4 regions of the Neobacillus sp. S1115 genome follow, and region 4 is predicted to be linked to each of the others. Evidence: predicted binding sites of a transcription regulator. Region 4 holds the regulator's gene; each other region holds the start of a gene.
The links. The regulator Rex, encoded in region 4, represses fermentation and respiration genes when NADH is low (regulators of the CRP and FNR family bind a similar motif). The targets are predictions, from matches to a motif close to TTGTGAAATATTTCACAA.
Positions count from the first base shown of each region.

Region 1 (7,836 bases), 350 kb from region 4:
GCAGATGCTCGCAATGGGCCGGGCGCTGATGGCACGCCCTAGGCTGCTTTTATTGGACGAGCCCTCCATGGGTCTTGCACCGCTGTTGGTCAAAACAATCTTCCAGATTATTGAGGAAATCAATAAAACGGGAACAACGATCCTGCTGGTTGAACAGAATGCGAACATGGCGTTATCCATCGCTGACCGCGCCTACGTCATTGAAACAGGAAAAATAGTTGCCTCTGGTTTAGCTGAAGAACTCAGTGCCAGTGACCAAATTAGAAAAGCCTACCTCGGCGGGCATTAAAAAAGGTATCGGAGTGAACTCCGGTACCTTTAAACCTTTTGCTGGTCCGAATCAAGTGTAAATTGAAAACGATGTTTCGGCTGGAATGAGTGCTTGATTTTGCTTTTGTATTCGACATACAATTGCTCGAGCCCTACTAACGCAAGCGAGAAGAAATTAGCATAATTCTTTTGGACCTCCCACTTTAGCTCGTTCTTGCCGCAAATGCTGTAATAGTTTAGTTCCTCAATTTCTTTGGCAAGCTTAGCCAGCTCTTCAGTTTGTTTTTCTGTCGGAAGGGATAGAATTTGGTCGATTTTTCCAATATAAGCCCTCGATTTTTCAATTTTCTCTTTAATATCCTGGTAGCCGGCTAAATCAATTAGCTGGTATTTTAATTTGAATTCGTTCAGCCGTTGTGCGGCTTCATAGGTGGCCCCAACGATTGTCTCACGCGTCATATGTTCTGTTTCATAGCTAAGCATATGCTTCCAGGACGGCTGGGTAATGGCCTTGCGATGGTCTTCGAGTGTCTGGCACAATTTTTTATAGCCATGGATTTCCGGGTGCTCAAACGCCGGGCTCGCCGGATCCAAAAATGGTGCGAGCGGGGCAACGAAGTAAAAGATTCTTGGGTCCTTCCCGCTGGCCAGGTGGATGGTTTCACAAAATTCAATGTTTTCGACAGCACTTTCATACGTCTGCCCAGGGATTCCGACCATAAAGAACAGGTCAATTTTTTTACAGCCATTTTTGAGAGCGAACTGCAGTGTTTCGATCACCTTTTCATTTGAGCAGCTGAATTTTCCGTTATATTTCCTGATTTTTTCGTCATGGGTTTCGAGGGTAATTTCAATGCTGTAATGAGGAACGCTTTCATTCATCAGCCGGAAAAATTCTTCATCCGCATATTGAAATAACTCAAAGACGATTTCGTTTTTCAGCTTCAATTTTTTCAACCGGCTAAAAAATTCCTCAACATATTCTTGTCCCCCTTGTCTTAGATCATGGAGGATAAAAATCGGCGCGCGGCTGAACCGGGAAATAAATTGAATATCCTCGACGAGCTTTTTCGGTGACCGCAATGCTAGCGTATGACGGTTGCAGTTTTGCCCATAAGCCTCTCTTGAACCGCCGCAAATCAGGCAGTTTTGCGTGCAGCCGCGTGCGGTCAACAGTGCGGTGTTCGGATATTGCAGCCAGCCGTTGTATGGCAGCGGGTCGAGGAAATTTCGGTATTTAAAAACGGACCGAATGGTGTAGCGGTACCCCGGAACATCAATATCATCGAGGTCCTTTGGCACGTACGTTAACGGATTATAGCCAGTCTCGGTGCCCTTTTTCCACGTTAAATTAGGAATATCCGCGAAATGCGTATTTCCAGTCTCCAGCTTATTCATCAACAGCAGCATCAGCTTTTCTGTCGAGTCCCCGCGCATCACGAAATCAATAAATGGATATTGAATTAGCTCCTTGTGATAATACGTGGCCGACAATCCGCCAAAAATAATTGGGGTGTCCGGATGAAGCTGTTTGACGATTTTCGCAAGCTCAATGCTGCCGTGGGCATGTGGCAGCCAGTGCAGGTCAATGCCAAACGCACTTGCCCTGATCGATTTTAATTTTTTTTCGACATCAAAGTTTGGGTTCATGAGCATTCGGTTGGCGATATTGATGATTTTGACGCGGAGTCCATAACGTTCCAAATAGTCGGCGATGCTCGTCAGGCCGATGGGGTACATTTCAAAAACGGGCGAAGATGGAACAACATCACTGATCGGTCCGGCAAGCAAAGGATTTTTTCGGAAATCGTAAACACTTGGAGCATGCAGCAGTACTAAATCGTATTTCATGGGAAACACCTCTTTGATTTATAGTGTAATAACTCCTTTTGGGGTATATATATAAAGTTTTTTCAAGAAAGGATTTGTGAGGGAATTCACAAGGTGTTTTAATGTTATTATCGCTGTTTACTTTAGTTTACTATAATAGTTGTTGGCTAGAGTGACAATCAGGTGACAAATTTTGGTTAACTTTGTGCCGAATAAATTTAATACAAAGGTAGTAGGCAAGAATAATCCTTTTGCCAAATAGAAAACGCATAGTGGTTTATGACATAATAGTGGATATCAAACCAATCTGGTTTGCCGAGGGCTTAGTCCGGTCAGTGTGATTCATTAGACCGGGTTGGGTCCTTATTTTTTGCGGACGTTTGGCCGACTGAACAATCATTCATATTGTTTTCAATCTATAAATACATTAAACTAGAATAAACAGAAAATTAAGTAAATCGTCACAGAATTTGGAGGGGAAGCTTTGGGCGATATCGGCATTTTGCAAAAAAAAGAGAAGCTATCAAGGCAATTCCTACTATTTATCTCTGTCTTTGGAGTGTGTATTTATTTTCAATATGGCTTGTTTAATTTAATGGTACCGCGCGAGCCAATGATTTTGGCACTGCTGGTGTTGTTTCTCTTTATTGTGGAGCTATTTCCTGTTCCAGTCTGGAAAGGGCATATTACCATCTCTTTTCCATTGGTCTATGCCATATATCTCATGGATGGATTAGCCTATACGATTGTTTTTTATGGGATTATCATTGCAGCTATCAACATTATGAATAGACGACCGCTCCGAATTATTTTCTTTAATCCGGCCATGCAGGTCATTAGCTTTTTTATTGCTCATCTGCTTTGCCAGTGGCTGTATCCGCAGATGCCAATCGAAGGGCTGTCAAGGGTGCTGAAGGGAATTATCCATTTTAATTTGCTCATCATCCCCTTTTATTTCATGAATAATCTCATTGTGGATCTTGTTTTTGCTATCAGGCCACAAACGTATAATCTGAAAATTTGGAAGATGAAAGCGCTCTTTGAGGTTTATAGTTTTCTTATTTCCTATGGTTATATTGTTTTGTTGCATGTTTTGGGAAATCAAAAGCGAGGAACGATTGATGTTTTCTCTTTTTTCTTCTTTTTTATCCCGTTGGTCTGTGTGGCCCTGCTAAGCTCGATTATTGCTAATTTAAAAAAGGAAAAGGCGAAGCTGAAAGCGTTGTTCAGCATTTCATCCGAACTCAATAAAAAAATTGCGAGGTCTGATTGGTTAACTTTTTTAAAAGATAATCTTCAAGAATTTATCGATGTTGATGCATGGATTTTGTGGAAACGTCCACCGGAAGGCTGGTTGTTCCGATTTGCGGCTGGCCCTGTCAAGGAAGATTTAAAGATGTCGGAGGAAACGGCTGCCGCCTTGGATAAAATGACAAAATTAACCGTTTATCATAATGCCAAAAGAGACCCGAGTCCGGCTGGGATTTTTTTTAAGAAGGAAATAGGGTCAATACTTTATGCCCCATTAATTTTAGAAAAAGAGCTGGTTGGGATGTTTGTTTTTGGTAGAAGCCGGATCAACAGTTTTAGCGAGGAGGATATGCGTTCTGCGGCTACCCTTGCTAATCAGCTGGCTGTCCTGATTAAAACAAGATGGCTGTTTGCCGAGCAGGAGAAGCGGTTGATTTTAGAAGAAAGGAATCGTATTGCCCGGGATATCCATGATGGGGTGGCCCAGTCGCTCGCCGGCGCGATTATGAATCTTGAAACGGCGCAGCGGAAATTTGCGAAAATGCCGGACGATTCACTTCGGTTAATAGGCGAAAGCACCGAGAAGCTGAGGCGCAGCCTGAAAGAGGTGCGGGAATCCATCTATGCGTTAAGACCTTATCCGACTGAGCGGGTGGGATTATTGTTGGCAATTTCTGCAAAAATTAATGCGGTCAAGCGGGAGCATAATTTGGATATCAATTTGGAGACAAGAGGTCCGGAATTCCACCTGAGCTCGATGGTTGAAAAAATTATTTTCGATATTTGTCAGGAAAGTGTGCAGAATGCCGTTAAACATGCAGAAGCCTCGAAAATTGACATTCTGTTAAGCTATCAAAAAGAAAATGTGCTTTTGAAGGTGAAGGATAATGGCAAGGGGTTTTCGCTTTTTCAGGCCATGATCAAGGCCCGGGAGCACCCGCATTTTGGAATATTACATATGAATGAATCGGCTGATAAAATTCAGGCCTCGCTGCAGGTAGACAGCCGCGAAGGAGCCGGAACAGAGATAACCTTAACGGTGCCAAGAATGGGGATTGAAGGGAGTGATTTGCGTGATCAAGCTTATGCTAGTCGATGATCATGCCGTTTTACGGGATGGGTTGAAAAATATTTTGGAATTGGAAACCGATATTGAGGTGATTGCGGAAGCCATCAATGGCAATGACGCAATTGAAAAGGTAAAAGAGGCAATGCCGGATGTGATATTGATGGATATTAACATTCCAGAGAAGAATGGCATTGAAGCAACGAGCATTATAAAAAAAATGTACCCGTCTATTAAAATCCTGATTCTGACAATGTTTGACCATGATGAGTACTTTATGTCAGCGATTCGCGAAGGGGCCGACGGTTATTTGCTGAAGGATGCCCCTTCCCAGCATGTGATCGATGCGATTCGCGCGGTGGCAAACGGGCAGTCGGTCATCCACCCATCAATGACGAAGAAGTTTTTGGGCTTTTTCCAGCCTCCGGCTAAACCGGAGCCAGCTGAGGAAGAAAAGTCTGCGGATTCGACGCTGACTGAGCGGGAGAAGGATGTGCTTCTCTGCTTGGTCAAGGGCATGAATAACAAGGAAATTGCCCAAACACTGTTCATCAGTGACAAAACGGTCAAAATCCACGTGTCCAACATATTCAAAAAACTCGGCGTCAAAAGCCGGTCCCAGGTTGTCATTTATGCTGTCCAGAATCAGCTTGTGCCGTTGACGTAGGAGTATTATTTATTTTTTCTGAGAACAAAGCCAGGTTGGCTGCAATTGTTTTGTTAGGAGAGAGCTCGCTCAACGCGCGAGCTCTCTTTTTTTTGAATTTAATTGTCTAATTTCGGGCCAACCTAAAAAAAGCCAGGCGGTCAGCCTGGCACAGGTAACTTTCCATTTTTTTAAGGTCGTTTTCTTCATTTACTCGTCAACCGCCAATTACCATCCACGTCAAAAAGTTTAGGTTGGAAAGTAAAGTGGTATATTTGGAAAGTATTTTATAAGTTGTGGAAAGTAAATCCGGAATATATGTAAGTATTTAAAAAAAGAGGAAAGTAAATCGAGCAAAGGTGTAAGTATTTCCAAAAAGCTGGATAATGAAGACCTGTTTTTTTAAAATTTACCTCTTTTTTTGCTAAAATAGAGGAAAAATCAGAAGGATGATTAGAATGGCACAGGCCAAAACCAATGCAATGCGCATTTTGGACGCGAAAAAGATTCATTATGAGGTGCTTACATACGAAAATAAGGATGGAAAAATTGATGGAGTGTCCGTTGCTGAGAAAATTGGCAGAAATCTGAAAGAGGTCTATAAGACACTCGTCACGCAAGGGGCAAGCAAAGACCTTTATGTGTTTGTCATTCCTGTTGCCGAGGAATTAAACCTGAAAAAGGCGGCTAAAGCGGCCGGGGAGAAGAGTGTCGAAATGATTCCGGTGAAGGATATTCAAAAATGGACCGGTTACATCCGCGGCGGCTGCTCGCCCGTCGGCATGAAAAAGCAATACCGGACCTTCATCGACCAAAGCTGCTCAGAAATTGAAGCAATCGTCGTCAGTGCGGGGAAAATAGGCATGCAAATTGTGCTCGAACCGAACCACTTACAAGAAATCACCGACGCTGAGTTGGCTGATGTAATAAAATAAATTTTCCTTTTTAAAAAAAGTCAGTTTTTCGCATAGGCATTCACCTATAAACAACAAAAGCATAAGATATGGTGAACTTAATCTTTGTGATTGAAATTGCCTAATGGCAATGTTGATTTTTAAAAAGGGAGTGTTAATGAATGGCAGGGAAAATTAAAAATTATTTTGCCGGCGGTAACACAGCCAGGGGATTTCATAATTTGTACGATTCCAACCTGCAGGGACTTGACCGTTTGTTTATCTTAAAAGGCGGGCCTGGTACGGGCAAATCGTCGCTCATGAAAAAAATCGGCCAGGAATGGGTGGAAAAAGGCTATGACATCGAGCTGCTCCACTGTTCATCTGATAATAATTCTATTGATGGCGTACTAATTCCGGCTTTAAAGGTGGGCATTGTTGACGGAACTGCTCCGCACGTCATTGAGCCGAAAGCGCCAGGTGCTGTGGAAGAATACATTAATCTGGGCGAGGCATGGGATGCGAAGGCCCTAAGTGCTCATAAAGGCGAAATTAAAAAGCTAACCAACCAGATCAGTGAGGCCTTTGCGACAGCCTACGCTACTTTTAAAGAAGCGCTTGAAATTCATGATGATTGGGAAAAAATCTATATAAACAGCATGAACTTCCAAAAAGCTGACCAATTGACTAAAAAGCTGATTGATACCTTTTTTGGAAAAATGAAGTTAAGCAAACAAGCCGATGTCCGCCACCGTTTCCTTGGGGCTGCCACACCAAAAGGTGCAGTTGATTTTGTCCCTAATTTAACGGAAGACATTCAAAAACGTTATTTTATTAAGGGCCGGCCAGGTTCTGGCAAGTCCACGATGCTTAAAAAGCTGGCTGCTGCAGCAGAGGAGCGCGGCGTCGATGTAGAAATCTATCATTGCGGCTTTGACCCGCATAGCCTCGATATGTGTATTTTTAGAGAGCTGGGGATTGCCATTTTCGACAGCACCGCACCGCACGAGTATTTCCCAAGCCGCGACGGCGATGAAATCATTGATATGTATGAAATTTTAATCGAACAGGGAACAGATGAGATCTTTGCCGATTTTATCAGCAAAATTTCCACCAAGTATAGAAACAAGATGACAGAGGCCACAAGCTGGCTCGCCAAGGCAAAAAAGCTCCATGACGAACTTGAGGACATTTATATCGCCGCAATGGATTTTTCTGTGGTCGAAAAAATTCAAAATAATATTGCTGCAGAAATCAATGCATTAGCTGGGGTAAACGCTTAGAACCAAGGGGTCTAATTCCCTTGGTTCTTTTTCTTATTAGTGAGTAAAGCTGCGGGTCAGGCCCTATTTCCGTTATGCGTGTGGTTTTGTTTTGTTTTGCTCTGCTGGTCTTTGTTGCGTTTGTTTCCTTTGCTATTATCGCCGCTTACGAATTCGGCGGCGATTTCCGCTTCAGCGTGACCAGCACGCGCTGAATTTTGATTGTTGCTGCCTTTATTAAATTTCTTCGTCATCATCATCCCTCCTTCTGCACCTGTTAGTTTGTCGTCTGCCTAATAGTTTATACACGAGTTTCTTCACCAAAAATAAGGTAAAAAGAAAGGATGACGTTTATTGAAAGAGATCGCACTCTTAACCGAACTGTTTGAGGAGAACCGAAATGAAGAAAATGCAGGGCCGATGGAAAAATATATGAAAGGGCATTTCCTGTTTCTCGGCATAAAAAAACCTTTACGAAGCGAGCTGGAAAAGCAATTTTTTAAAGAAACCGGGATTTTGAAGGAGCCATTTAATCAAGATTTTGTTTGGGGGTTGTGGGAAAAGGAAGAACGGGAATATCAGTATACCGCGCTTGTTTATATGGAAAAGTCACTAAAA
Region 1 covers NZ_AP038275.1:6,146,005-6,153,840, reverse strand. The annotation lists gene ACZ5B7_RS29870 (ABC transporter ATP-binding protein) at 1-289, shown strand, start outside; gene ACZ5B7_RS29865 (TIGR04190 family B12-binding domain/radical SAM domain protein) at 319-2,121, opposite strand; gene ACZ5B7_RS29860 (GAF domain-containing sensor histidine kinase) at 2,585-4,450, shown strand; gene ACZ5B7_RS29855 (response regulator) at 4,425-5,084, shown strand; gene ybaK (Cys-tRNA(Pro) deacylase) at 5,522-5,998, shown strand; gene ACZ5B7_RS29845 (PRK06851 family protein) at 6,139-7,239, shown strand; gene ACZ5B7_RS29840 (hypothetical protein) at 7,296-7,478, opposite strand; gene ACZ5B7_RS29835 (DNA alkylation repair protein) at 7,573-7,836, shown strand, end outside.
Region 1: the regulator Rex is predicted to act here: its motif matches at 2,196-2,213, upstream of ACZ5B7_RS29865 (TIGR04190 family B12-binding domain/radical SAM domain protein).

Region 2 (7,836 bases), 290 kb from region 4:
TTGAGGAGTATTTAAAAAGATTATCGGCCTATGCGAAAGTAGAAGTCGTCGAGGTTGCCGATGAGAAGGCCCCGGAAGAATTAAGCGAGCTGGAAATGGTGCAGGTGAAACACAAAGAAGGTGAACGGATTTTGGGGAAAATTAGTCAGGATACATATGTGATTGCGTTGGCGATTCAAGGGAAAATGCAATCATCGGAAGAGCTGGCAGATACTTTGGATAAGCTTGCGACTTATGGAAAAAGTAAGATAGCTTTCGTAATTGGCGGATCATTGGGGTTAAGTGATGAGGTGGTAAAAAGATCGAACGAACAGCTGTCCTTTTCACCGATGACTTTCCCCCATCAGTTGATGAGGTTGATATTGGTTGAACAGATTTATCGGGCGTTTCGAATTAACCGAGGAGAACCTTACCATAAGTAAATGAGGCTTTGGATATTAGGAGATTATATAGATAACGAAAAAGCCAATGTTCAAAACATTGGCCTTTTCGTTATATGTTTAAAATGAACCAGCCTTAATCTTATGCTGATTCCTGCTGAAAACAAGGATCATTGAAGTATACAACTTCAGAAAGAACGTTATAGCCCTTCATTTTTTTGAGAGTCTCTCTTGCTTCTTGTTCTGTTTTAAATTCAAACATAGAAATATTTGAATCTAAATAACAAGTTATAATCCACATAAAAATTCCTCTCCTTATTTTTAAGTTATTTCTGTCCTGCAGACAGAGACTTCTATAAATATGCTCCGTTAAGTTAAACCTTGCTTTCATAAGGTTTTAATCCAAGGCTTAAGGAAGTAATTATCAATTGCTACAGACCAATCATAAAGCAATAATGAAAATAAATAAAATGCAAAAAATATATAATAGGTTATAAAAAAATTTTATATGTTGAATTTGGAGGTAAATAGTGGATTATCGTGATTGGGTAATACTGAGGTCTACTGGATTTATAGGTGTACTCGGATTAGGTCATAATCTCAAAGGAAAGGCTTGGTAAAAACCAAGCCTTTGTCAGTCTTATAGTTGTGCCTTTTTGTTCATTTTGGAGGACTCCTCTGAAACTGCTGAAAGGACACCATCCGTCATTCGGTAGACTTTGTCGCAATAGCCGACAAGCCGAATATCGTGCGTCACTACGATGGTTGTCGTTTGTTTCTGCTTCGTGACTTTTTTCAGCAGCTCCATGACTTCATAGGCACGGTCTGAGTCAAGGGAGGCTGTCGGCTCGTCAGCTAAAATAATCGAAGGGTTGCTGTACAGAGCCTTAGCGATGGCTACACGCTGGCGTTCCCCGCCGGATAAATCGGATGGATATTTCATTAGTAAGTCACTAATTCCCAACTCCTCGTACAGTTGATTCCGCTCCATTTTTGACATATTTCCCTTTTTTACTTTGTCTAATAGTTTCAATTGATTGGCCACGGAGAGGAATGGGACTAGGTTCGACGCTTGTAACACAAATCCGATTTCCTTGAGTCGGATTTGTGAACGTGCCTTTTCATTCAACGTGGTTAGGTTTTGGCCATTGATGACTACATCCCCTGAGGTTGGGGTTAATAACCCCCCGACAATCGTGAGAAAGGTACTTTTTCCAGACCCCGAAGGGCCAATAATTGCTATCAACTCGCCTCGGTGGGCAAGAAATTCTGTTTCCTTTAAGGCTTCCACTTTCTTATGGCCACTTCCAAAACTCTTCTCTACTTGATGTAACTCCAACACTGCCATGGTTTATCCTCCTATCGCTTTCAGTGGGTCAATTCGAACAATTGTTAAGACTGAGAAAACGGCACCAGCAGTGGCAACAACCATTAGAATTAAGCCATAGAAGACCATCAAGGCCAGGTCAAATGAAACAGGAACCGCTGCCGGTAAAAAGGCTCCTGAAATGAGTGTGAAGGCAAACCCTGCCGCCGTTCCAATGAACGCTAAAATAAAGGTTTGGGCTATAACAGACCAAGATAAATAAGAGCTGGAAATACCTTGCGCCTTCATGACCCCAAACATACTAATCTTCTGCACGGTCAGCACATACAAGAAAATGGCGACAATGACGGAAGAAATAGCAAAGAGGAAGTAAATCATGAAATTTAAGGTGAGTTTTTGTTCAGTGTAACCCGGTAGATTTTGAATGAATGATTCAATTTCAATGGAATTCAGATCATCATTTTGGGTGAGATTTGAAATAGAAGCATCCTGAACAACAATTCCGTTAATTTGATCTTGTTTCTGATCGGCTGCTTCACCGAACTTGACTTGGTGGAAGGTTGCAAGATTCGCATATAGAACAGGTGCAGCATTAAATCGGGCATGGTCTGTAAATCCAACAATTGTTAATTGTTGATCACTGGAGGACAGTGATAATGTATCACCTAATTTGAATCCCTTGTCTTTGAGTGAACCGTCAGCAATCACTTCATTTGCTTTTTTAAAAGCTCTGCCTTCCTCCACATTTGGCATTAGAAATTCACCTTTGTTAATACCAAAGAGAGAGATATTTTGCTTGTTATCGCCGTTGCTGGCAATTGCATTTTGCTGACCGATTACCGCCGTTTTTTTCGCTTTAATGTCGTTTAGCTGATCGATTGACATGGATGATTGATACAAGCTTTTATCTGATTCCTCGGTAAGGATAATCGCTGTCGCTCTCCATTTATCAACCGCCTCCCTATTCAGACTGGCGAGACCAGTTGCAAGTCCAGAAAGAAAAAAGACAAGATAGGAAACGAGCATTAAAATCCCCGTAATCAAAGTGAAACGAAGTTTATTTTTTTTAATTTCCTGCCAGGCTAAAAACACCCCGTCACTCCCTTTCTCGAAAGTATTAAATTCCAATTTTACTTAATTATTAACGGAGATAATCTTTTTTGTCAAATGTTTGTATAATAAAATATACAAAACATTATACAAAAGTTCTGGGATTTTATAATAACTGAGGGAACTTTTTATCTTCAATCTTTGTATAACGTTTATGGGGTAACGTTGTACAAAGTACAGAGATTCGATATACTAAGTATGGCTATGGGGGACGGACCAGGTATTAAGGGGATGAAATGGATGTATCAATCTGATGAAAAAGGACTATTTGCAATTCAACAAGTTGCAGATATGACCGGATTATCAAAACAAGTGATTAGAAAATGGGAAGAGCGTTATGGGATTATTCAACCGAAGCGATTGGAGAATGGTTATCGAATATATAGCCAACAGGATGTCAAAACGCTTTTAAAAATCAAACTACTTTCGGAACAAGGCCACTCGCTAAAACAAGCCGCCATGCTTGCAAAAGAGATTGATGAAAACCCAGTACCGGTACAAATGGAGAATTCCCCCCGTTATGAGCAATGGAATGAGTATGTCCTTCAGCTTCTGGAAAAAGGCAGGCACTGTGATGAAATAGAATTAAATTTTATCTTAAAACAAGCGCTTCATCATGTAGGGATAGAGCGTTTTCTAACCACTATCGTGGTACCTTTTTTAAAAGAGGTAGGAATAAAGTGGGAGAGTCATGAGTGGGATGAATATCAGGAATCTGTATCGAGTCTGGTAGTACGAGATTTCTTGGTTCAAATTCGACGAAATTATCAATATCGGGAAAATGCTCCATTCGTTCTCGGAGCATGTCTGCCAACTGAACAACATGAAGTACCACTGCATCTGATCCTATTGCGTTTCATGATGAAGGGATGGAAAACTCAGTTAATCGGGGCTTCTCCTGCACCAGGTGCGATTGAATCATTGGTTTGCAAGTTAAAGCCGGATGTCGTTCTGTTGTCCGCTACAACCGCGATACCATTTGAAACAGATCCTCAACTGCTGCAGAGATTGGATCAATTTGCTGAAAAGCAAACCGACATTGCCTTTTACCTTGGTGGTCAAGGGGCAGTCACTTATCTCTCAGACTATAAACCACGGGCGATTCATGTGACAAATTCCATTAATGACATATTAAAATAAAACACTTTTTATTACCATGAAAAGGTAAAATCAGAGGCCCTATCCAAATTAAAACTGGATAGGGCCTTTGATTTAGTGGATTAATGTTTGGTCAAAAACCGCTGCTTGCTTATCGCGTCTGAAGCAGTCGTTCAAGTTCCTCTTTCTCGCCAACCGACAGTATATTCTCTGCCAATGGAAACAGCATTTTTTCTTCTTTAGCAAAGTGTTGTGTTAAGGTAGCAAGCGCTTGGACAGCGTAAACTGTAATCGATTGCGCATCGTCTTCATTAATATCCAAGCCAGTCAGGGCGGCTTCAGTTAGAAAATCCTTTAGATGCTGCTCTGCCTTATCATGTTCATATTCCATCGTTTCGATTGTTCTGTCATTCTCCCCGAGGCGGCGGGTCATCATAGGGAACAATCCTTCCTCTTCACGTTTGGAATGTTCCATCAGATTATCATGGAAAGACAAAACCCGCTCGTACAATTTCGCAAATAGACGTACCACAGCAGAACCTGAATTGAATTCTATCTCTTCAGAAATCTCAGAGATAAAGTCCATATCTGCCCGAAGCGATACATGCTCGTCCTTTAATTGTTGCAGCGGGGCACTTAATACAACTTTCGAAGCCTCCATCGTCAAACCCCTCCTCATTCTTCCTTCACCATGCATCTGAGAATCTTATAAATCCATGATGGCTTCAAGTCACATCTCATTACCACTTCTTAAAGCATACGCTAAAAGTGCTGATAATCTTGTGATATTTATCATAAAAAACATAGGGGGAATTCGGTCTGAAGGAGTCTTTTGCCGAACAAATTTACTTATTATTTAATCAACTATTTTCGTTCTTTAGGCTATAGTGCTGCGCACTTCTTTTATTGCCTTGTTGCATTTCAGCTTCCTTTTTTAGGCCTGTCAGCAAGGAGTAGCACATGGCGAGCATGATTATGGCAAATGGAAGTGCGGCTGCAATGGAAGCAGTTTGCAAAACCTCCAAACCGCCCGCGAGCAGCAGAACAGCAGCTAAAGCAGATTGGATGACACCCCATGTCATTTTTATTTTGTTAGAAGGATTAAACGTTCCACCTTCACTAAGCATCCCCAATACAAAGGTCGCGGTATCGGCAACAGTTATATAATAAATAGCTACTACCGCGAAACCTAAAATGCTTAACAAGGAACTTAATGGCAGGTGGTCGAAGAAAATAAATATGGACAAGGACACATTTTCGGCGATATGTTTTGCCAAATCATGGTTTCCAGAATGTTGAACAAGCTCAAGTGCTGAACCGCCAAAAACGGACATCCAGAGACAGGTTCCAAGTGTCGGAACAATCAAAACGCCAATAACAAATTCCCTTATTGTCCTCCCTCTGGACACCCGGGCGATAAACATGCCGACAAATGGCGCCCAGGCTATCCACCAAGCCCAGTAAAACAAGGTCCACGAAGCAATCCATTTCTCACCTTTTCCAAAAGGACTTAACCGTAAACTCATATGTATAAAGTCACTTAAATACAGGCCTGTTGTATTAAAAAAGACTTTAATAACGGTTAGGGCTGGACCGACAAACATAATCAGCACAAGGATTGCCACTGAAAAGATGATGGCTGCATTGGATAAGTATTTAATTCCTCTTTCCAGGCCTGTATTAATGGAAATAATAAAAAGGACTGTTGCGACCACAATGACAATCAACTGGATAAATAATGTATTAGGAATGCCAAATATGTCATGCATACCTGCAGTAACCTGCATCGCCCCAAGCCCCAAGGAGGTTGCAATTCCAAAGACTGTTGCAAAGATGGACAGGATATCAATCGTTTTGCCAATCGGGCCGTAAATCCTGTCGCCCAAAATTGGATGGAACGCTGAACTGATCGCTGCAGGGAGCCTTTTATTATATTGAAAAAAAGCAAGGGCTAACCCAATAACAGTGTAGATGGCCCATGGGTGCAGGCCCCAATGGAAAAATGTATATTTCATTGCGGTGTTGGCTGCGTCAATCGTATAACCTTTCCCGTACGGAGGAGCTGTGTAATGGGTTACTGGTTCAGCGACGCTCCAGTATACAATTCCGACCCCCATACCAGCACCGAACAGCATTGCCAGCCAAGAAGCGGTAGAGAAATCAGGCTTATCAGTTCTCCTTCCCAGCCGGATATTCCCATACTTTGAAAACAACAAGTAGATAGAAAAAAAGACAAAGAATAGAGTGGCACCGAGATAAACCCAACCCAGGTAATCAATGGAGCCATTATAAACGGCGTTGGTAACTTTGGTAAGATTATCTGTAAAAAAAACTCCCCAGATAATAAAAATGAGGGTCAGCAATAAAGAGATAATAAATACACTATTTTCTTTAAACTTTTCCATGGAAACCTCCTGCAATTGATGAATACTTATTTAAATAGATTTAGCTCGGTCAGTTATTAAAAGGGTTGTATTGAAATTCCCACCTATCCGTATTAATCAACTCTTCATGCGGCACCTCTAACCCGCCGCCAAGATAAATGGTTTGCCCTTTAATCGCAATCACCATAGCCTCTATTAATACATCACTATCCTTCTTTTTATAAATGTCTCCCAACTGTGCCGATAACTCCCCATATGGATGAACAATTTGCGGGAGGGTGTCATCCAAGCCTTCTTCAAGATTTGCAATGTCTTTATAATCGATAGGATGACTGTCGGGTGCACGGCCAGGTACCATCAATAAATATTCGTTATGCTTGATACCATCTAAATCGCTTGTAATGACCCCTTTGTTATCAACAGTTTCAACCACTTCAATTTCATTTAAAGAGTAATGATCCAGGGTATCGGGGGCGGGATTATTAATTAAAATATAGTCTCCAGCTTGAGGTCTTTGATTGTTCCGGAGTGTGTATACTTTATGATCAAAAATAAAACTGTCATTTTCCTTCGGTATATATCTCTCCACACTCGCTGCATTGGTTATGTGCTGTGTTAAATCTCTTAGCTTTATAAGATGAACGGAGAATTTATACATTGGTTTTACACCATATACCTTGTGTAGCTCATTGTTAAAGTACACAAATTGCCCTTTTCTTACTTGATACAGTTTCACAGCTAAATCTCCCTTCAATTATAGGTAGTATAGGATTCATCAAACATTGGAATTTGGAAGCAACGTTTTCTTCTTTAGGATGGCTTTTTTTAGAAAAAACTATTATCTATGTAAAATAGAAAAGGCTGAAATATACAGATATAAACTGTATATTTCAGCCTTAAATGGAATGTTTCTTTAATATGTTTGATTGGAAGTAAGCGTCGTGCTCAACCACCATATCTGTTCAACATTTTGAGGATCTATTGCGTACTTGGGATAAGTGCTTAAGCCGAATATGTTTTTCAATTGAGTAAAGCCCTTTTCGCTTATTGCTGGTTTAGCAATTTCTCTCTTATGGTTGATAAGCTGCCCGGTCACATCCTTAAATTCATCTGATGTGCAAATGTGAAAATAGGTATCGGCCATGCCTGATGGTAGAGGATTCGTAAGATTTTGTACCCTTGCAAATACTTTCCAAACAGAATTCATTTTTTCAATCGTCTCTTTTGAAAGTTTTACACGATTAATTTGCAGGGCATTAACTTTAATCCCTCTGTTTTTCAATTCTTCTGCCATTTTGAAGGTCAGCATTAATAGTGCCATTTTCGAATCACCATACATCTTATAAGTGCTATAAGGCCGGGTGTCCTTCAGTTCTCCACGCAAATTGTCAAATTCAATCTTCCTTTTCGGGTCGAAGAAATTTTTGATGTTTGTCGTACAAGCATGGAGTATTCTCGGGTCTGGTGATTTTTCAAGATGATCGGCCAATAAATGAGTCATTAAAAAAGGACCAAATGTATTCGTAGCGAAGGATAA
Region 2 covers NZ_AP038275.1:6,205,476-6,213,311, reverse strand. The annotation lists gene rlmH (23S rRNA (pseudouridine(1915)-N(3))-methyltransferase RlmH) at 1-422, shown strand, start outside; gene ACZ5B7_RS30120 (hypothetical protein) at 523-681, opposite strand; gene ACZ5B7_RS30115 (ABC transporter ATP-binding protein) at 1,021-1,728, opposite strand; gene ACZ5B7_RS30110 (ABC transporter permease) at 1,732-2,799, opposite strand; gene ACZ5B7_RS30105 (MerR family transcriptional regulator) at 2,983-3,957, shown strand; gene ACZ5B7_RS30100 (hemerythrin domain-containing protein) at 4,067-4,576, opposite strand; gene ACZ5B7_RS30095 (glycine betaine uptake BCCT transporter) at 4,776-6,320, opposite strand; gene ACZ5B7_RS30090 (hypothetical protein) at 6,370-7,035, opposite strand; gene ACZ5B7_RS30085 (SDR family NAD(P)-dependent oxidoreductase) at 7,213-7,836, opposite strand, start outside.
Region 2: the regulator Rex is predicted to act here: its motif matches at 4,696-4,713, upstream of ACZ5B7_RS30100 (hemerythrin domain-containing protein).

Region 3 (7,836 bases), 360 kb from region 4:
GAAACGATAAACGACTTATCGCGGCTTTCTTTTGTACGTTTGGCAATGGTATCGAGCATCCATTCCCAGTCTTTTTCTTCCCATTTATCGCTGCCAGGAGCCCGATAAAGAGGTTTCGTCATCCGCTTTTCAGAAGTGTATAACTGTCTGAGTGTCGTTCCTTTGCTGCATAGCTTGCCTTCATTAATTGGGTTATCCGGGTCCCCCTCCGTATAAACCACTGTGTTGTCCTTTGTATGGACTAAGATCCCGCAGCCGACGCCGCAAAAACAGCAAATGGTTGGTGTTACAGTAGCTTTGGCAATTTTGAATTCCTTTGATTTCGCATAGGCTTTTTGCTCATTAAAGCCCAGTTCGACAACCGCTAAAGTGGCAGCGGTTGCACCGGATAGCTTTAAAAATTGCCGGCGATTTAAGTTCATTTCAACCATTTCCAATCTCCTTCCCAAGAGTAATGAATAGAACATCCCATTTTTTTGTTTATCTATATAGTTCTACCGGCTGATTCCCCCCTTCAAAGCTTCTCTCCAAGAGCGGCTCTGGATTTACATCGTTTTCGACCCGTCCTGCCGCGGTATAGATCATCGCCATTTTCCCTCTTAAATAGCCGATTACTTCTATATTTAAGTACCGCGCCAGCTGGATAGCCTGCTTGGTTGCGGCCGTCCGCGAGCCGATAACAGGAAAGCCGAATTTAGCTGCTTTTGAGAGCATTTCATATGAAACCCTGCCGGTTGTAAGAAGTACAAGCCGGTCGGGTCGTAAGCGGTTTCTCAAGGCGTGTCCGATAATCTTATCGACGGCATTATGCCGGCCGATATCCTCTCGAATGGTGATATTTCCCTCTTCATCCACAATGCAGGCGCCATGCATGCCGCCTGTTTCCAAATAAAAACGGGAGTTCTGAGCAAATTCGCTGCGTTTTTTTAAAAGATAGCTAAGCTGATAGATTTGATTTGATGTAACCTTATCGAAGTTCTTTACATCAGTCATTGAAAAAAATGTGACGCCCCTGCCGCAGCCTGCTGTGTAATGCTTCTTCTTTGAAAAGACTTGCTCTTCATCAAAGGCTGCGCTTAAAGTGACATGGATGCTCCCCATATCTTCATTGATGACGATGGCCTCAATATCATTTGCTGCCTGAATAAATCCTTCAGAAAACAAATAGCCATATGTCCAATCCTCGAGATCAAATTTTGTCAATTGGAAAATCGCCATTTCGTACCCATTAATGATTAATGAAATGGGATATTCGTCGGGACAACTTTTGTGGTTCATTGTTTTCCCACCACCTTTGAAGAGTATTTCTCATTAATAGAGTAATTTTGGAGGAGTCTTTTGAAAGTAATTTTTATCACTATGAATTGATTAAAATAGTAAAAAAGTTGGATATTTCACTTTTTTGTCAAACACTTTCGACAGGCGAAAAAAATCATTTGCACCATTGTAAAAGTTTATTTTGGTTGTTTTTTTGCTGTTGAATTATAATAATAGGGTGATTATTAAGCCTTTTTTAGGAGGAGTACATAATGAGCATTAAGAAGGTAATGACAATTGCCGGTTCAGATACGAGCGGCGGGGCCGGAATTCAAGCGGATTTGAAAACATTCCAGGAGCTTGGCGTATACGGCATGACTGCTTTGACTTGCATCGTCACAATGGATCCAAAAGATAACTGGCATCATAATGTGTTCCCAATTGCGGCAGATGTTCTTGAAAAGCAACTGGAAACCGTCCTTTCTGTTGGCATCGATGCGATGAAAACAGGGATGTTGGGCACAGTTGAACTGATTGAGATTGCCGCGAAAACAATCGATGCGCACAAATTGGAGCGGGTTGTGATTGACCCTGTCATGGTGTGTAAAGGCGAGGACGAGGTGTTAAACCCGGAAACGACCGATGCGATGCGTGAGCTTTTATTGCCTCGCTGTTTGGTAGTGACACCAAATCTGTTTGAGGCTGGACAGCTTGCCGGCATGAAAACGCCGAAGACAGTGGAAGAAATGAAGGAAGCTGCTGTAAAAATTTTCGACCTAGGGGCAAAAAATGTCCTAATCAAAGGCGGCAGCAAGCTTCAATCTGAGGAAAACGCCGTCGACCTTCTATATGATGGCAAGGAATTCCGAATTTACGAATCACCAAAATATAATACAACCTTTACGCACGGCGCCGGCTGCACCTACTCATCTGCGGTCACAGCTGAACTTGCGAAAGGAAAATCCGTCTTTGAAGCAGTCGAAGTGGCGAAAGACTTTATCGCCGCAGCCATCGAACAGGGCTTCCGCCTCAACGAATACGTCGGCCCAACCTGGCACGGCGCCTACCGCAGTTCAAAAAGCAAAACCGAATACTGCGAAGACTGCGCAGAATAATTTCCTAAAGAGCTGAACACGACGTTCGGCTCTTTTTTCTTTAAAAATGTGAAATGATGCTAAACTTGTTGATTGGAGCGGAGGGCACTCGACTCCTGCGGGATAGAGAGGTCACTGGAGACCCCACAGGCGCTTTCAGCGCCGAGGAGGCTCCAGGACCTCCCCGCGGAAAGCGAGTGCCCGGAGCGGAAATCAACTCTTAACCGAGCATTCATTTCGCATTTTTTATCCAATTTTAGTATGATAGTTACATTCTTAAAGAAAAATATCTCGTAGACTAAATCCTATTTTTTATAAGAAATAACGGGAAGGAGGAATCAGCTTGGAACTAGTGAACACCAATCAAGTACAGGAAGCCATTAATAGCTTCGTAAATAAAGAAGTATATATTCACCTTGAAACCACAAACGGTGCCTATGCATCACATCGCGATCAATCATTCTTTTCGGCAGGCGCTTATATCCGAAACGCCAAAGTCCAATATGAAATAGGGAAAATCACCGGAAAAGGTCCTTACCGGGTGGGCTTAAAAATTAACCTTGGCTGGATTTACGCTGAGGGCATCACTCATTTTGAAATCGATGAACTGGGACGGCTGCTGCTTGCCGGCCATGACAATGAAGGGAAACTAGCCGTCGCATTGGAAATCAGCCCGACTCCCTTTGAATAGTGGTTTCATGCGTCAGTCCTGAAAGGAGAATGTAAAATGGAAAAAGAACGCCATGTCCTAGTTGTCTTTCCACATCCGGATGATGAGGCATTTGGAGTATCCGGGACAATAGCCACCCACATCAAAAATGGCACCCCTGTTACTTACGCCTGCTTAACCCTTGGGGAAATGGGCCGCAATATGGGGAATCCGCCATTTACCAATCGGGAAAATCTCCCGAAAATCAGAAAAGCGGAACTAAAGGAAGCTGCCCGCGCTTTAGGCATCCAAGATTTACGCATGCTCGGCTACCGCGATAAAACTGTAGAATTTGAGGATGAAGAAAAGCTGGCCGACGTTATGTCCGCCTTGATTGATGAACTGAATCCTTCTTTGGTTATCACCTTTTATCCCGGCTATGCTGTACATCCCGACCATGACGCCACCGGCGCGGCCGTCGTCCGCGCTGTCGAAAGGCTTCCTGAAGCCGCACGGCCAACCTTACACTGCGTTGCCTTCTCGAACGATTGTATTGAAAAACTTGGTGAAGCTGACATCATTAATAATATCAGCCCTGTCGCCGAAATAAAGCTAGCCGCCATCAAGGCACACCGCTCGCAAACGGAGCAAATGTTTGCCGACGTGTCCGAAAAACTAAAAAACCAAGACCCACAAATTATGGTCTGGATCAACAACGAGCGCTTTTGGACGTACAAATTTGATTAAATATATAAAGGGACCCGTCATCTCCACTTTTAGAGTGGTGACAGGTCCCTTTCCTTTTAATATTCTTTATGGAGCAGCGTGCAGAATTTGCACCAGTCAAGGATGATGATTTTCCGCGATTTCAAATCAATCATTTCCTCTTTTTTAAGTTTGGAGAAGACACGGCTGATGCTTTCACGCGAGGTGCCGACGACGGTGGCGAATTCCTGTACGGTTAACGGTATTTCAACTTCCCAGCGTTTGAAGTCTGGGTTAAACTTCCGTCCGAGCCGCTCCAGCATCTTTACCGTTTTTGCATAAACATCGAGCAGGACCACATCCCTTAACTGTGAGGTCATTTCTCTTAAAGCATCGCTCATATAGCGGATCATTTGCATAGAAAGCTCCGGATATTGGTAAAGATCCTGCTCGAGCTCTTGCTTATCCAAAAAGAACAGCCGGCCATCCTCAAGCATCGTTGCTGTTGCCGGGTAACATTCTTCCTTCCGTGTGAATAAACATGCTTCGGCGAAAATATCCCCTTGCTGCTTCACACAAACGATAATTTCATTCCCGTTCTCATCCTGTTTGGCGAGCTTAACCGACCCGGAATGAATGAAGAAGACTCCTTTTGCCTTCTCATCCTCTTTGATAATCCGCATCCCTTTTTTCACTTCAAGCGTTTGAATCCGCCTTTCAATGATATTTAGCGATTTCGGGGATAAGTCTTTAAAAATCTCAATTTTTCGAAGTAATCCTTCTTTGTCGACTTCCTGAATCACTGATAAATTCGGCTCCAGTAATTTTTTGATGCGCTCCAACCTTCCCACCACCTTTACCTGGCTTATTTTCCTCTAATTGTAAGCTATTTCTCACGTTATAGAAGTGAAAAGGGTCACAATACTGCAAATCGCAAATACATCATGGAAAAATTGTTTTTCACAGAACGTTCATTTTTAAAAAAACGCTTTAGATATATGCTTTTGGGGCCCTTTCACAGAACGTTCAAAAACCCTTCATTTCGTGTGACGAACGTCACAAATTTACAAAATTTAATGAATTAGGATGAAACTGTTCAATTGACTAAAAGGAGGGGGAACAAATTTGAAAAAAGCTCTTATTAGTTTTGCCATTAGCCTTGTGCTCGGCTTCGGGCTTGGATATCTAGTATTTGATGTCATCATGGGGAACTCCAGTGACTCAGGAAAGGCACCGCAAACCGCCCAGGCTGTTTCGAAGGAAAAAGCGGCGGATGATTCCAGCAAACCTAAGGAAACAGCCTCAACTTCCAGCGCGAATGACGATAACATCCTTAATAAAAAGGGATGCCTTGGCTGCCATAGCGTGGAAGCGCTCAACATAAAAGGCGGTGCAGTCGGACCGGATCTTTCCCAAGCCTTTGTAAACGTTGAAGGCAAGCACGGCAAACCAATTGAGGAATTCTTAAAACAGCCTACATCCGCTGTTATGTCAGGTGTTATCGGCAAAAATCCATTAACCGAAGAAGAAGAAAAGCAAGTACTAGACCTGCTCAAGCAGGCATCTGAAAAATAAGGTGGTGTTAACCGAATGAAAAAATGGGTTCCAATCGCATCCGGCCTGCTAGCCGGGTTTGCTGCAGCAACACTGTCGTTCGCTGATTTTTCGTCGAACAACACGAAGACTGAGGCCGCAAACGCCAGCAACAAGAGCAATGCCGAAAAGGTTTATGTACCATTTGGCAAAAAAGATGATTATTATTTATTCGCATCCGGCGGCCACTCCGGGCAAATGTTTATCTACGGTGTGCCTTCGATGCGCAAAATCAGAACAATTCCGGTCTTTTCTCCGGATTCCGCTACTGGCTATGGCTTTGATGAGCATTCCAAGAAAATGATGGGTGATTATACTTGGGGTGACCTTCACCACCCTGCTTTCTCGGAAACAAACGGCGACTATGACGGCAAATGGATGTTTGCCACTGATGTCGGCAACAGCCGTGCCGCAGTCGTTGATTTAAAAACCTTTACAACAAAAGACATCCTTAATGTTCCAAACACAGCCGGCCCGCACTGTGCCGCGTTTGTAACGGAAAATACCGAGTATATGTTCCTCCCGACACGTTTCGCCGTGCCGCTTGGACAACAATATGAATCTCTAGATGATTACAGCCAGAAATACCGCGGTGTGATGTCAGCCGTAACCTTTGACGAAAAGAATGTAAAGCTGAACATCGCTTACCAGGTGGCCCTTCCACCTTGGTCCTATGACCTTTCTGATGCTGGGAAAAAGAGTTCAAAAGACTGGGCTGTGATGACAACCTACAATACGGAAGAAGCAACAACTACAATGGAAGTCAATGCCTCACAGGCTGACCGTGACTACATCGTTCTGTTCAACTGGAAAGAGCTTGAGAAGATGGTCAAGGAAGGCAAGTACGAGGATGTTGGCGGTCAAAAAATGATTTTCCCTGAAAAAGAAAAAGGCGGCATTTATTTAGTGCCGGTTGCCAAATCGCCGCACGGTGTTGACGTAACCCCAGACGGCAAATATTTCATCGCTTCCGGCAAGCTTGCTCCTGCGATGACTGTATTCTCATTCGAAAAAGCCTTTAAGGCCATCGAAAAGAAAGAATTTGCCGGCGACCGCAACGGTATTCCGATCTTAAAATATGAATCCGTAATGGAACGTGAAGTGAACCCAGAAAACGCACTTGGACCACTTCATACACAGTTTGATGACAAAGGCATGGCTTATACAACCATGTTCATTTCTTCAGAAATTGTAAAATGGGATCCAAAAACCGGTAAAACTTTGGACCGCGTGCCTGTTCAGTATTCCCCAGGCCACTCTGTTGCTGCTGAAGGCGACACCGTTGCACCTGATGGAAAATGGCTGATTGCCTTGAACAAGATTGCCAAAGACACCTATTTATCGGTCGGACCTTCTCATCCAGAATCGATGCAGCTAATCGACATCAGCGGCAAAATGAAAGTCGTTCAATCAGCACCGGTTGACCCTGAGCCGCACTATGCACAGATGATCAAAGCCGACAAAATCAAAACGATTAACGTTTATCCGAAGGATCCAAACAATAAGGATGCAGTCTATAAACAAAGTGACACCAAAATTGTCCGCAACGGCAATGAAGTCCATGTGTACGGAATTGCGATGCGCTCGAGATTCATCTTCGACAGTAAGTCAAAACGACCTGACGTCATTGAAGTGAACCAAGGTGACCATGTCTTCATCCATTTGACGAATATCGATTTCGATGAAGATATTACCCACGGTTTTGCGATTAACAGCTATGACTTAAACATGGAAGTTCAGCCTGGCCAAACCAATACAATGGAGTTTACCGCTGATAAAGCAGGTACCTTCCCGCTTTATTGCACAAACTTCTGCTCGGCTCTGCACCAAGAAATGAACGGCTACTTCTTGGTAAAACCAAAAAATTAACGGACTACCGCGAGGCACAGGCTTTCGCTTAAAAAGCTAGTAACTTTCAACTTTTGGGCGAGGCTGTCTCAAGAAAAGCGCCGGCCCCTCTTTATGTGAGGGCCGGCCTTGAAGGAGGCGGCCTCTCCGTCTTATTAAGCATAAAAGGAATGGTTAACTTGAATGATAGTAAAAAAGGCAATAAATTATCGATTACATCTGCATTGCTAATCGGACTTTCAGCCGTATTAATTGTCATCTCGATATTTTTCCCGTGGTGGAAGATGCTGTTTTATGCGCCGCAATATCCCGAAGGTTTGAATATTATTGTCTATCCCAATAAGCTAAAAGGTGAAATTGATATTATTAATGGGCTTAACCACTATATTGGCATGTCCAATTTCAGCGCAGAAAATTTCCCAGAACTGGGATACTTGATTTACCTTATTAGCGGATTAGCGCTGCTCACTCTGATTACAGCCATCCTCCGCAATAAAAAAGTTCTTTACGGATTAATTAGTGTATTTGTGATCGGCGGACTTGCCGGGGTATTGGACCTCCATTCTGCCTTAAAAAAGTATGGAACCAATTTGGACCCTAAAGCACCGATCCATATGGACCCGTTTGTTCCGCCGATTATCGGCCAAAACACAGTGGCAAACTTTACTACCCATAGCATCTTAGGTACAG
Region 3 covers NZ_AP038275.1:6,131,934-6,139,769, forward strand. The annotation lists gene ACZ5B7_RS29760 (twin-arginine translocation signal domain-containing protein) at 1-431, opposite strand, end outside; gene fdhD (formate dehydrogenase accessory sulfurtransferase FdhD) at 481-1,278, opposite strand; gene pdxK (pyridoxine/pyridoxal/pyridoxamine kinase) at 1,530-2,372, shown strand; gene ACZ5B7_RS29775 (YojF family protein) at 2,695-3,042, shown strand; gene bshB2 (bacillithiol biosynthesis deacetylase BshB2) at 3,079-3,747, shown strand; gene ACZ5B7_RS29785 (Crp/Fnr family transcriptional regulator) at 3,804-4,547, opposite strand; gene ACZ5B7_RS29790 (cytochrome C) at 4,831-5,280, shown strand; gene nosZ (Sec-dependent nitrous-oxide reductase) at 5,296-7,167, shown strand; gene ACZ5B7_RS29800 (hypothetical protein) at 7,326-7,836, shown strand, end outside.
Region 3: the regulator Rex is predicted to act here: its motif matches at 4,610-4,627, upstream of ACZ5B7_RS29790 (cytochrome C).

Region 4 (7,836 bases):
TCCCACTGTTCGTTTACGACCACATCGCGGAAGATACGCGGCAGCGACGAAAATTCCTCCATTACTCCATGGCCGGCAAACACGGAGATAGCCTCCCGTAAAATTTCCGCTCCCTCATTCGTTGCACAGATTTTCTGCAGCAAGACAAGTTCACGCAGATTAAATAACTTTTTCCTAACTTCAATTGGATGGTCCGATTTAATTCCTGGATTAAGCGGCTTATCCAACTGCAAGAAAAGATTATAGATTTTGAATGCCCCCGCCGTCGTTCGCTCAGCGGCATGCTGGATTCGTTTCAACTTGCTTGCTGCGAGTGGATAGTCTTTTACCTTCTTCCCAAAAACACTTCGGAAATCACTGTACAAATTTGCCTCCCGAGAGGCCCTCAGCATAAACCCAGCACAGGCAATCCCAATTTCCAACCGCGACAAGGTCAATACAATTCCGACTGCAACTGCAATCCCCTTATCCTTTGGACCGATTGGATAGGCACGCGCCCCCTTATATTGAATCTCCCCAGTTGGCAGCTCGGCTGTTCCCAGCTTCCATTTGATCCGATTAATCTCGTACCCGTTGCGTTTCTCCTTCTCCTTATCCCCCGGAAGCCAGGATGGTACGATAAATGTCGAAACTTTGTCAGTTCCCGATATTTTTGCCGTCACCACAGAATAATCGGCATGAGCCGCAGAACAGAAAAACTTATTCCCATACAAACGATAACACTTGCCTTCCGGAACCGCCTCCAAAACATTAGCCGGCAAATCAGAACCACCCTGGATTTCTGTCATAAATTGAGCGCCAATGGCAAATTCGCCGTTTAGCCCTTCTTTTGTATGATGTAATATATCTTGAAGTTCTGGATATTCTTCATCCGGAAATTGGTCAAGCAAAGCCACTAAACCATGTGTACATGTCAGCGGACAGGTCACTCCTGCCTCACCCAGCTGATGGATCAGCATTCTTTTCACAAAGCTTTCCCAAGGTGTCATGTTACTGGAAAAAAGACCTTCTCCGAAAATTTCATTCTCTAATTGATGAACTTCTTGAGGACGAACAATCCGGTCAATCCGATGATTAAAAGCATCAAAGTGAAGCATATAGGGGCGGACTTCCGGTCTGGCAATTCTTTCGGCTAACCGGTTCCATTTTGCAGATACTATTGGTGAAAAGGATAATAGTTTTTCGTGGATTTGGCTGTGCTGAGAACCCGTAAATTTCTTGACCACTTTTTGTAAAAACGGTTCATCACGGTACCAATCAAGGTTGTCACGTTTTTCGAGAAATTCATCAAAGCTGTAAGAATTTTTTCCTCTTGCTTCTGTCTCTTGGGAAACAAGCTTCATAAAAACGCCACTCTCCTCATGAATGATAATTCATAATTTTCAATTTAATTTTAAATGTAAGGATATGGAAGCGTCAAATATAAGCAGAAAAACAAAAAAAGAGGCTGAATAATTCAGACCTCTCCTTTATTGGTGCGCCCTTCTATAACGGTATTGGTTCCACTGAAAATGAATAAAGCATCCGATGCAAAAACCTAGAATTGCCACAAAGGCAGCCACCGCGACAAGAATCGTGAACACATAGCCAACACCATTCCATCCCAGCAGGAATCCTACAAATCCAATTCCCAAACACGATACGGCAATTTTTTGATTAAATTGCTGCTGCTCCCAATCCTCAGGGATATAAGCCTTTGGGTCCTTTCTTAAAAATAGTTTTGCTATTTGCATAATCGGATTAAATTCGAATAAAAGACCAGACATACCGGCAACAAATGGTACTAACAAAAACCATTCCTGTCCGGATAACCATGTTAACACAACACTTAAAACAATTGTCCACTGGTTTGTTTTCACGAGCGGACGTGGGATTGAACGAACTGTTTCTGTCATTTTAATCCCAACCTTTCCTATTGGATTACAATAATTACTTGTGTAATCATTTTACCCGCTTCAACTCCTTTTGTATAGTGATCTGTTTAGGAAAAATGTTTCAAAACGAAAAATGGGCCTCTCACCATTTTGGCGAGAAGCCCATTGATTATTTATTCTTCTACTTCGTCGTTTGGATAATGCTTTAAAAAGTAAACAAGTGATTGCAGCTCCACCGCCAGGTCAATATGATGCACGCGGATCGATGAAGGTACATTCAGTCTCGCTGGTGTAAAGTTTAAAATCCCTTTTACATTCGTTTTCACAAGCTTATCTGTAATCTGCTGTGCAACCGGGGCCGGCACCGTCAAAATCGCCACCGAAATATTTTCATCGATCAAATACTGTTCTATATCGTCCATCGAATAAACGGGAACATCGCCTATCGAACCGCCAATTTTTCCGGGGTCCACATCGAAGGCGCAAGCGATTTTTGTATTATTATTTTTTAAAAAATTGTAGTGTAAAAAGGCTGTGCCGAGATTACCCACCCCGATTAACGCTACCTTTGTTAATTCATCTTGATCAAGTGTTTTCCGGAAAAACGATAACAAATAGTTTACGTTATAGCCGTACCCCTTTTTCCCAAGGGCCCCGAAATAAGAGAAATCCCTGCGAATAGTGGCCGAGTCCACCTTTACTGCTTCACTCAATTCTGCAGATGACACCCTCTGCTTGCCAGAAGAATGAAGGTTTTGTAAAAATCGATAATATAAGGGCAGACGCTTTGCTGTTGCCTGTGGTATTTTCATCGTTTCATTGGACATATTTCTCCCACCCTTCAATTTTAATGGATATATTAGATTTCTCTTCTAAAATCACCGTTTTTGCCGCCGGTTTTTTCCACCAGAAAGGTTGGTCCAATCACCATCCCTTTATCAACTGCCTTACACATATCATAGACGGTCAGGGCACAAACAGAGGCGGCTGTTAGCGCTTCCATCTCAACCCCCGTACTGCCTTTGGTTTTCACTGATGCAGCAATATGCAGTGTATATTGTTCCTGCCCGGCCTGCTCCCACGAAAAACTAATATTGATACCTGTTAATGGAATCGGGTGGCACATTGGAATGATATCCCATGTCTTTTTCGCTGCCATCACTGCAGCAACCTGGGCAACTGCTAAGACATCGCCCTTTTTCATTTCGTGGTTTGTGATTTTTTCATAAATTTCAGTGCTTACTGTTATGCTAGACTGGGCAATTGCCGTGCGTGCCGTTTCCGGCTTATCGCTGACATCGACCATCTTGGCCCGGCCTTCTTCATTAAAATGAGTAAATTCAGCCATAAAAAAATCCTCCTACAAAAAATAATACAATATTTTTATGTCCATGTGTGTGAAACTTTGAACTATCAGTATATTTTTTTATAATTCCATTAAAAATTTCACTTCATTGCCGACATTCGGGTAATACGGTAAACTAGTCGTAAGGTAATAGAGGTGAAAAAAATGATTTTATTACAGGTTAACCAATTACAAAAATATTATGGTGCTGAACTTATTTTATCGAATATAAAACTGGAATTACAAACCCGTGACCGTGTTGCCCTTGTCGGACGCAATGGAGCGGGGAAATCAACGTTATTGAAAATCATCGCCGGCGAAATGGGCTATGACGGCGGCGAAATCATCAAACCAAAGGATGTTACCGTTGGTTATTTGGCGCAAAATACGGGTTTGGAGTCCAATCTGTCCATTTGGGAGGAAATGCTGACGGTTTTTGAGAACCTGCAGGCGATGGAAAAATCGCTCCGGAAGCTGGAGAAGCAAATGGCCGATCCTGCTGTTTTCGGAGACCCAGGAAAATACGAACGGGTATTAAAGGAATATGATGAATTGCAAATAAAGTTTAAAGAGCAAGGCGGCTATCAGTATGAAGCCGATATCCGCTCTGTATTGCATGGGTTAAATTTTTCCGATACTACGTTAATGATTTCAAGTCTAAGCGGCGGACAAAAAACGCGTCTTGCGCTAGGCAAGCTATTGCTGACAAGACCTGATATTTTAATTTTGGACGAGCCAACCAACCACCTGGATATCGAAACCCTTTCCTGGCTGGAGCAATATCTGCAGGGCTATGATGGCGCGATTTTAATTGTTTCGCATGACCGCTATTTTTTGGATAAAGTGGTTACAGAGGTGTATGAACTATCACGCCGCCTGATTCAGCGATTTACCGGTAATTATAGCACTTATCTTGAGCAGAAAGCTGCCAATTATGAACGCGACATGAAGCTTTATGAAAAGCAGCAGGAGGAAATTGCCGCGTTAAAGGATTTCATCCAGCGCAACATCGCACGGGCCACTACTACTAAGAGAGCGCAAAGCCGTCGGAAGAAGCTTGAAAAGATGGAAGTCATGGACCGCCCATCAGGGGATGAAAAATCCGCTTCTTTCTCATTTGAAATTGAGCGGCAAAGCGGCAATGATGTACTGACTGTTGATTCTCTTGCTGTCGGCTATGATGGAGAGAAGGTTTCCGAGGATATTTCCTTTCGTGTGTATAAAGGCGACAGCATTGCCCTTGTCGGCCCTAACGGAATCGGGAAGTCGACCCTTTTAAAAACAATTATTAAAAAGCTTCCCGCTTTGGCTGGAACTATTCAATACGGAACCAATTTGTCCATCGGGTATTACGATCAAGAACAAGCCAACCTAACCTCCAATAAACGGGTCTTAAACGAACTATGGGATGAATATCCACTGAAACCGGAAAAGGAAATCCGTACGGTGCTTGGGAATTTCTTATTTTCCGGTGACGATGTGCTTAAAAACGTTTTGTCATTAAGCGGCGGCGAAAAAGCCCGCTTAGCCCTTGCCAAGCTAATGCTCGAGAAAGCAAATTTATTAATATTGGACGAACCTACCAACCATTTGGATTTGGACAGCAAGGAAGTACTTGAGAATGCCTTAATTGATTATCCAGGTACTATTTTGTTTGTCTCACACGACCGTTATTTTATTAACAGAATCGCAACCAAGGTACTAGAATTGAGCCCCACGGGCAGCACTGAATACCTCGGCGACTACGATTATTATGTGGATAAAAAGCTGGAGCAGGAGGAACTTACGGCACTCGCATTGGCTGCCTCCCAGAAGAAGGTTTCTGCTTTAGAGCCTGCTGAAAAAAACAGTTATCAACAGGATAAAGAAACGAAAAAACTGGAACGCCAGCGAAAACGCAAATTGGAAGAAATCGAGGAACGCATTTCGGAGCTTGAAGAAGAGATTCAGAATTATGAACAGCAATTATGCGAGCCAGAAGTTTTTCAGGACCATGAAAAGGTTTTAGAGATTAATTTAAAAAATGAAAAGGCTAAGACCGAGCTTGACGAATTAATGGAAGAATGGGCCGAGCTGGCAGAATAATGTGGATAACCGGACTGTTGGAGTCCGGTTTTTTGTTGTGCTTGTAATCCAAAAGGCCTAATTTTCCACAGAATTATTCACATTGTAAATGCCATTATTTCAGTTATCCAATTAACTTTTCCACATTATCCACAAAAAAATGTCGATTTATCCACATTATCAACATTACCCACTGAATTATCCACAAGTCATTTGAATTTTCCACTTTTTCAAAAAAATCTTATCCACAAAATTGCTATTTTTATATTAGCCAAGTTTAATCAAATGTTTGTTTAACTCTTAAAATGCCTATATTTTAAGCATTTGCCGTTTTCAATCAATCGTTTGATTAGTTTATTGCCCATATCAATTAAACGTTTGATTAGTTTATCAACCAAATCAATCAAACGTTTAATTAGATTTTTTTATTAAAAAAACCCTTCCTTGTTAGGAAAGGTCAGGTGTTATATGTTTCAATATCCAATCCAGGTATTGCGTTTAATGATAAGTCTCCTCTAATACCTTTTTCAAACATGACACTTCCAGCGGCAGCTATCATGGCTGCGTTGTCTGTGCATAAGGATAATGGAGGAATGACTAATTCAACATCCGCCTTATCTGAAAATGCCTTTTCCAGGGCTGCTCGAAGCCCCTTATTGGCCGCTACTCCTCCGGCCAATAATATTTGGTTGACACCATATTCTGCAACGGCCCTTACGGTCTTCGTCACCAATACGTCAATGACACTTTCCTGAAAGCTCGCGGCCAGATTCTCTGAAGCAATCGTCTCACCGCGCTGCTCGGCATTATGAACCGTATTAATGACCGCTGATTTTAAGCCGCTAAAGCTAAAATCATAGGAGCCTTCCTCCAGCCAGGCACGGGGCAAATCAATAGTCGGACTGCCTTCATGGGCCAAACGGTCAATATGCGGACCGCCTGGATATGGCAGATTCAACGTTCTCGCAACCTTATCATAGGCTTCACCCGCTGCGTCATCCCTTGTTTCGCCAATTACCTCAAATTGTCCATGCTCTTTCATGTAGACAAGCTCCGTATGGCCCCCTGAGACCACTAAAGCCAACAAAGGGAATTTCAGCTCTGTCACCAGCCTGTTTGCATAAATATGACCGGCAATATGATGGACGGGCACAAGCGGTTTATTATGAGCAAACGCGAGTGCTTTGGCGGCATTGACGCCAATTAATAGGGCACCCACCAGACCTGGCCCTTCCGTTACCGCAACGGCATCAATTTCAGCAAATGATAGATTCGCCTGCTTTAATGCCTCTTCTATCACGATCGTGATCTGTTCAACATGATGGCGTGAGGCAATTTCCGGAACGACCCCGCCAAACCGTTTATGACTTTCGATCTGCGAGGCAACCACATTGGCCGTTATCTCTCGGCCATTTTTGATAATCGCCACCGCCGTTTCATCACAGCTTGTTTCAATACCTAATATCAACTGATCTTTTTTCATAAATTCACCCACATTACCAGCGCATCCTCCAAATTATCTGAGTAATAATTTTTCCGGATTCCGCCATTTTGAAACCCTAGTTTGCGATAAAGAGACTGAGCGACATGATTCGTTACCCTTACCTCTAAGGTCATGCTTCTTGCACCCCTCTCACGGCAGACGGATATCAGCTTTCGCATCATCATCTCCCCAAGCTTTTTGCCGCGGTATTCAGGAAGAATCGCGACATTCGTCACATGACCTTCATCAATAACAACCCAAACTCCACAATAGCCAATAATTTTATTTTCATGTTCGAGGACGATATAAACAGCAAAGTTATTATTGTGCATCTCATTATAAAATGCTTCCCTGCTCCAAGGGGTTGTAAATGATGCATGCTCAACCTCTAATACTTGATCGATATCCTCTTCCCTCATATAGCGAAAAACATAAGAATCTTCCATCTTTCTCTATCCTTATCTTTATAAAGTTTTCCCTTGCGCCTCTAACCACTTTGCTTCCGCTTCTGCTAACCGAATGTAATTAGGGACAAAGGTGTGTACATCTTCCCCTTGTTTGTCTTTTCCCAGCATGGCCAGCTCGGACGGACGGGGATTGTTTTCTGTTATGCTTGAAAAAACGGCCTGAGTACCAAGTCTCTCTGTTATTCTTTCACGGTGAATTGACAGATCATTGCCGACAAATAGAACCGGTTTGTCCAATTCGGATAACTTTCCTGCCCAGTCAACCGCCATTGTTAATTGATCAGGCTCAATTACTTTTAGCTCTCCATTCTCGACTTGATACAGACCTGTATAAACCTGTCCCCGTCTCGCATCGAATATCGGGGAAATAAGCCCGTCAAAATATCGCCCGGGCCCTGCTGCCAGAATTTCAAGGCTTGATATTCCAACAAGTGGAATGTTTAAAGTCCATGCTAGCGTTTTTGCTATCGTAACGCCGATTCTAACGCCTGTATAAGATCCTGGGCCTTTGGCGACGACGATTTTTGTTAAGTCGGACGGCACCCTTTCACAATCCTTCATTAACGTCTGAATGGCAGGCATGATCCGGACAGAATGGTTCTT
Region 4 covers NZ_AP038275.1:243,963-251,798, reverse strand. The annotation lists gene ACZ5B7_RS01415 (acyl-CoA dehydrogenase family protein) at 1-1,343, opposite strand, end outside; gene ACZ5B7_RS01410 (DUF4395 domain-containing protein) at 1,470-1,895, opposite strand; gene ACZ5B7_RS01405 (redox-sensing transcriptional repressor Rex) at 2,048-2,701, opposite strand; gene moaC (cyclic pyranopterin monophosphate synthase MoaC) at 2,734-3,222, opposite strand; gene ACZ5B7_RS01395 (ABC-F family ATP-binding cassette domain-containing protein) at 3,385-5,304, shown strand; gene tsaD (tRNA (adenosine(37)-N6)-threonylcarbamoyltransferase complex transferase subunit TsaD) at 5,741-6,766, opposite strand; gene rimI (ribosomal protein S18-alanine N-acetyltransferase) at 6,763-7,212, opposite strand; gene tsaB (tRNA (adenosine(37)-N6)-threonylcarbamoyltransferase complex dimerization subunit type 1 TsaB) at 7,231-7,836, opposite strand, start outside.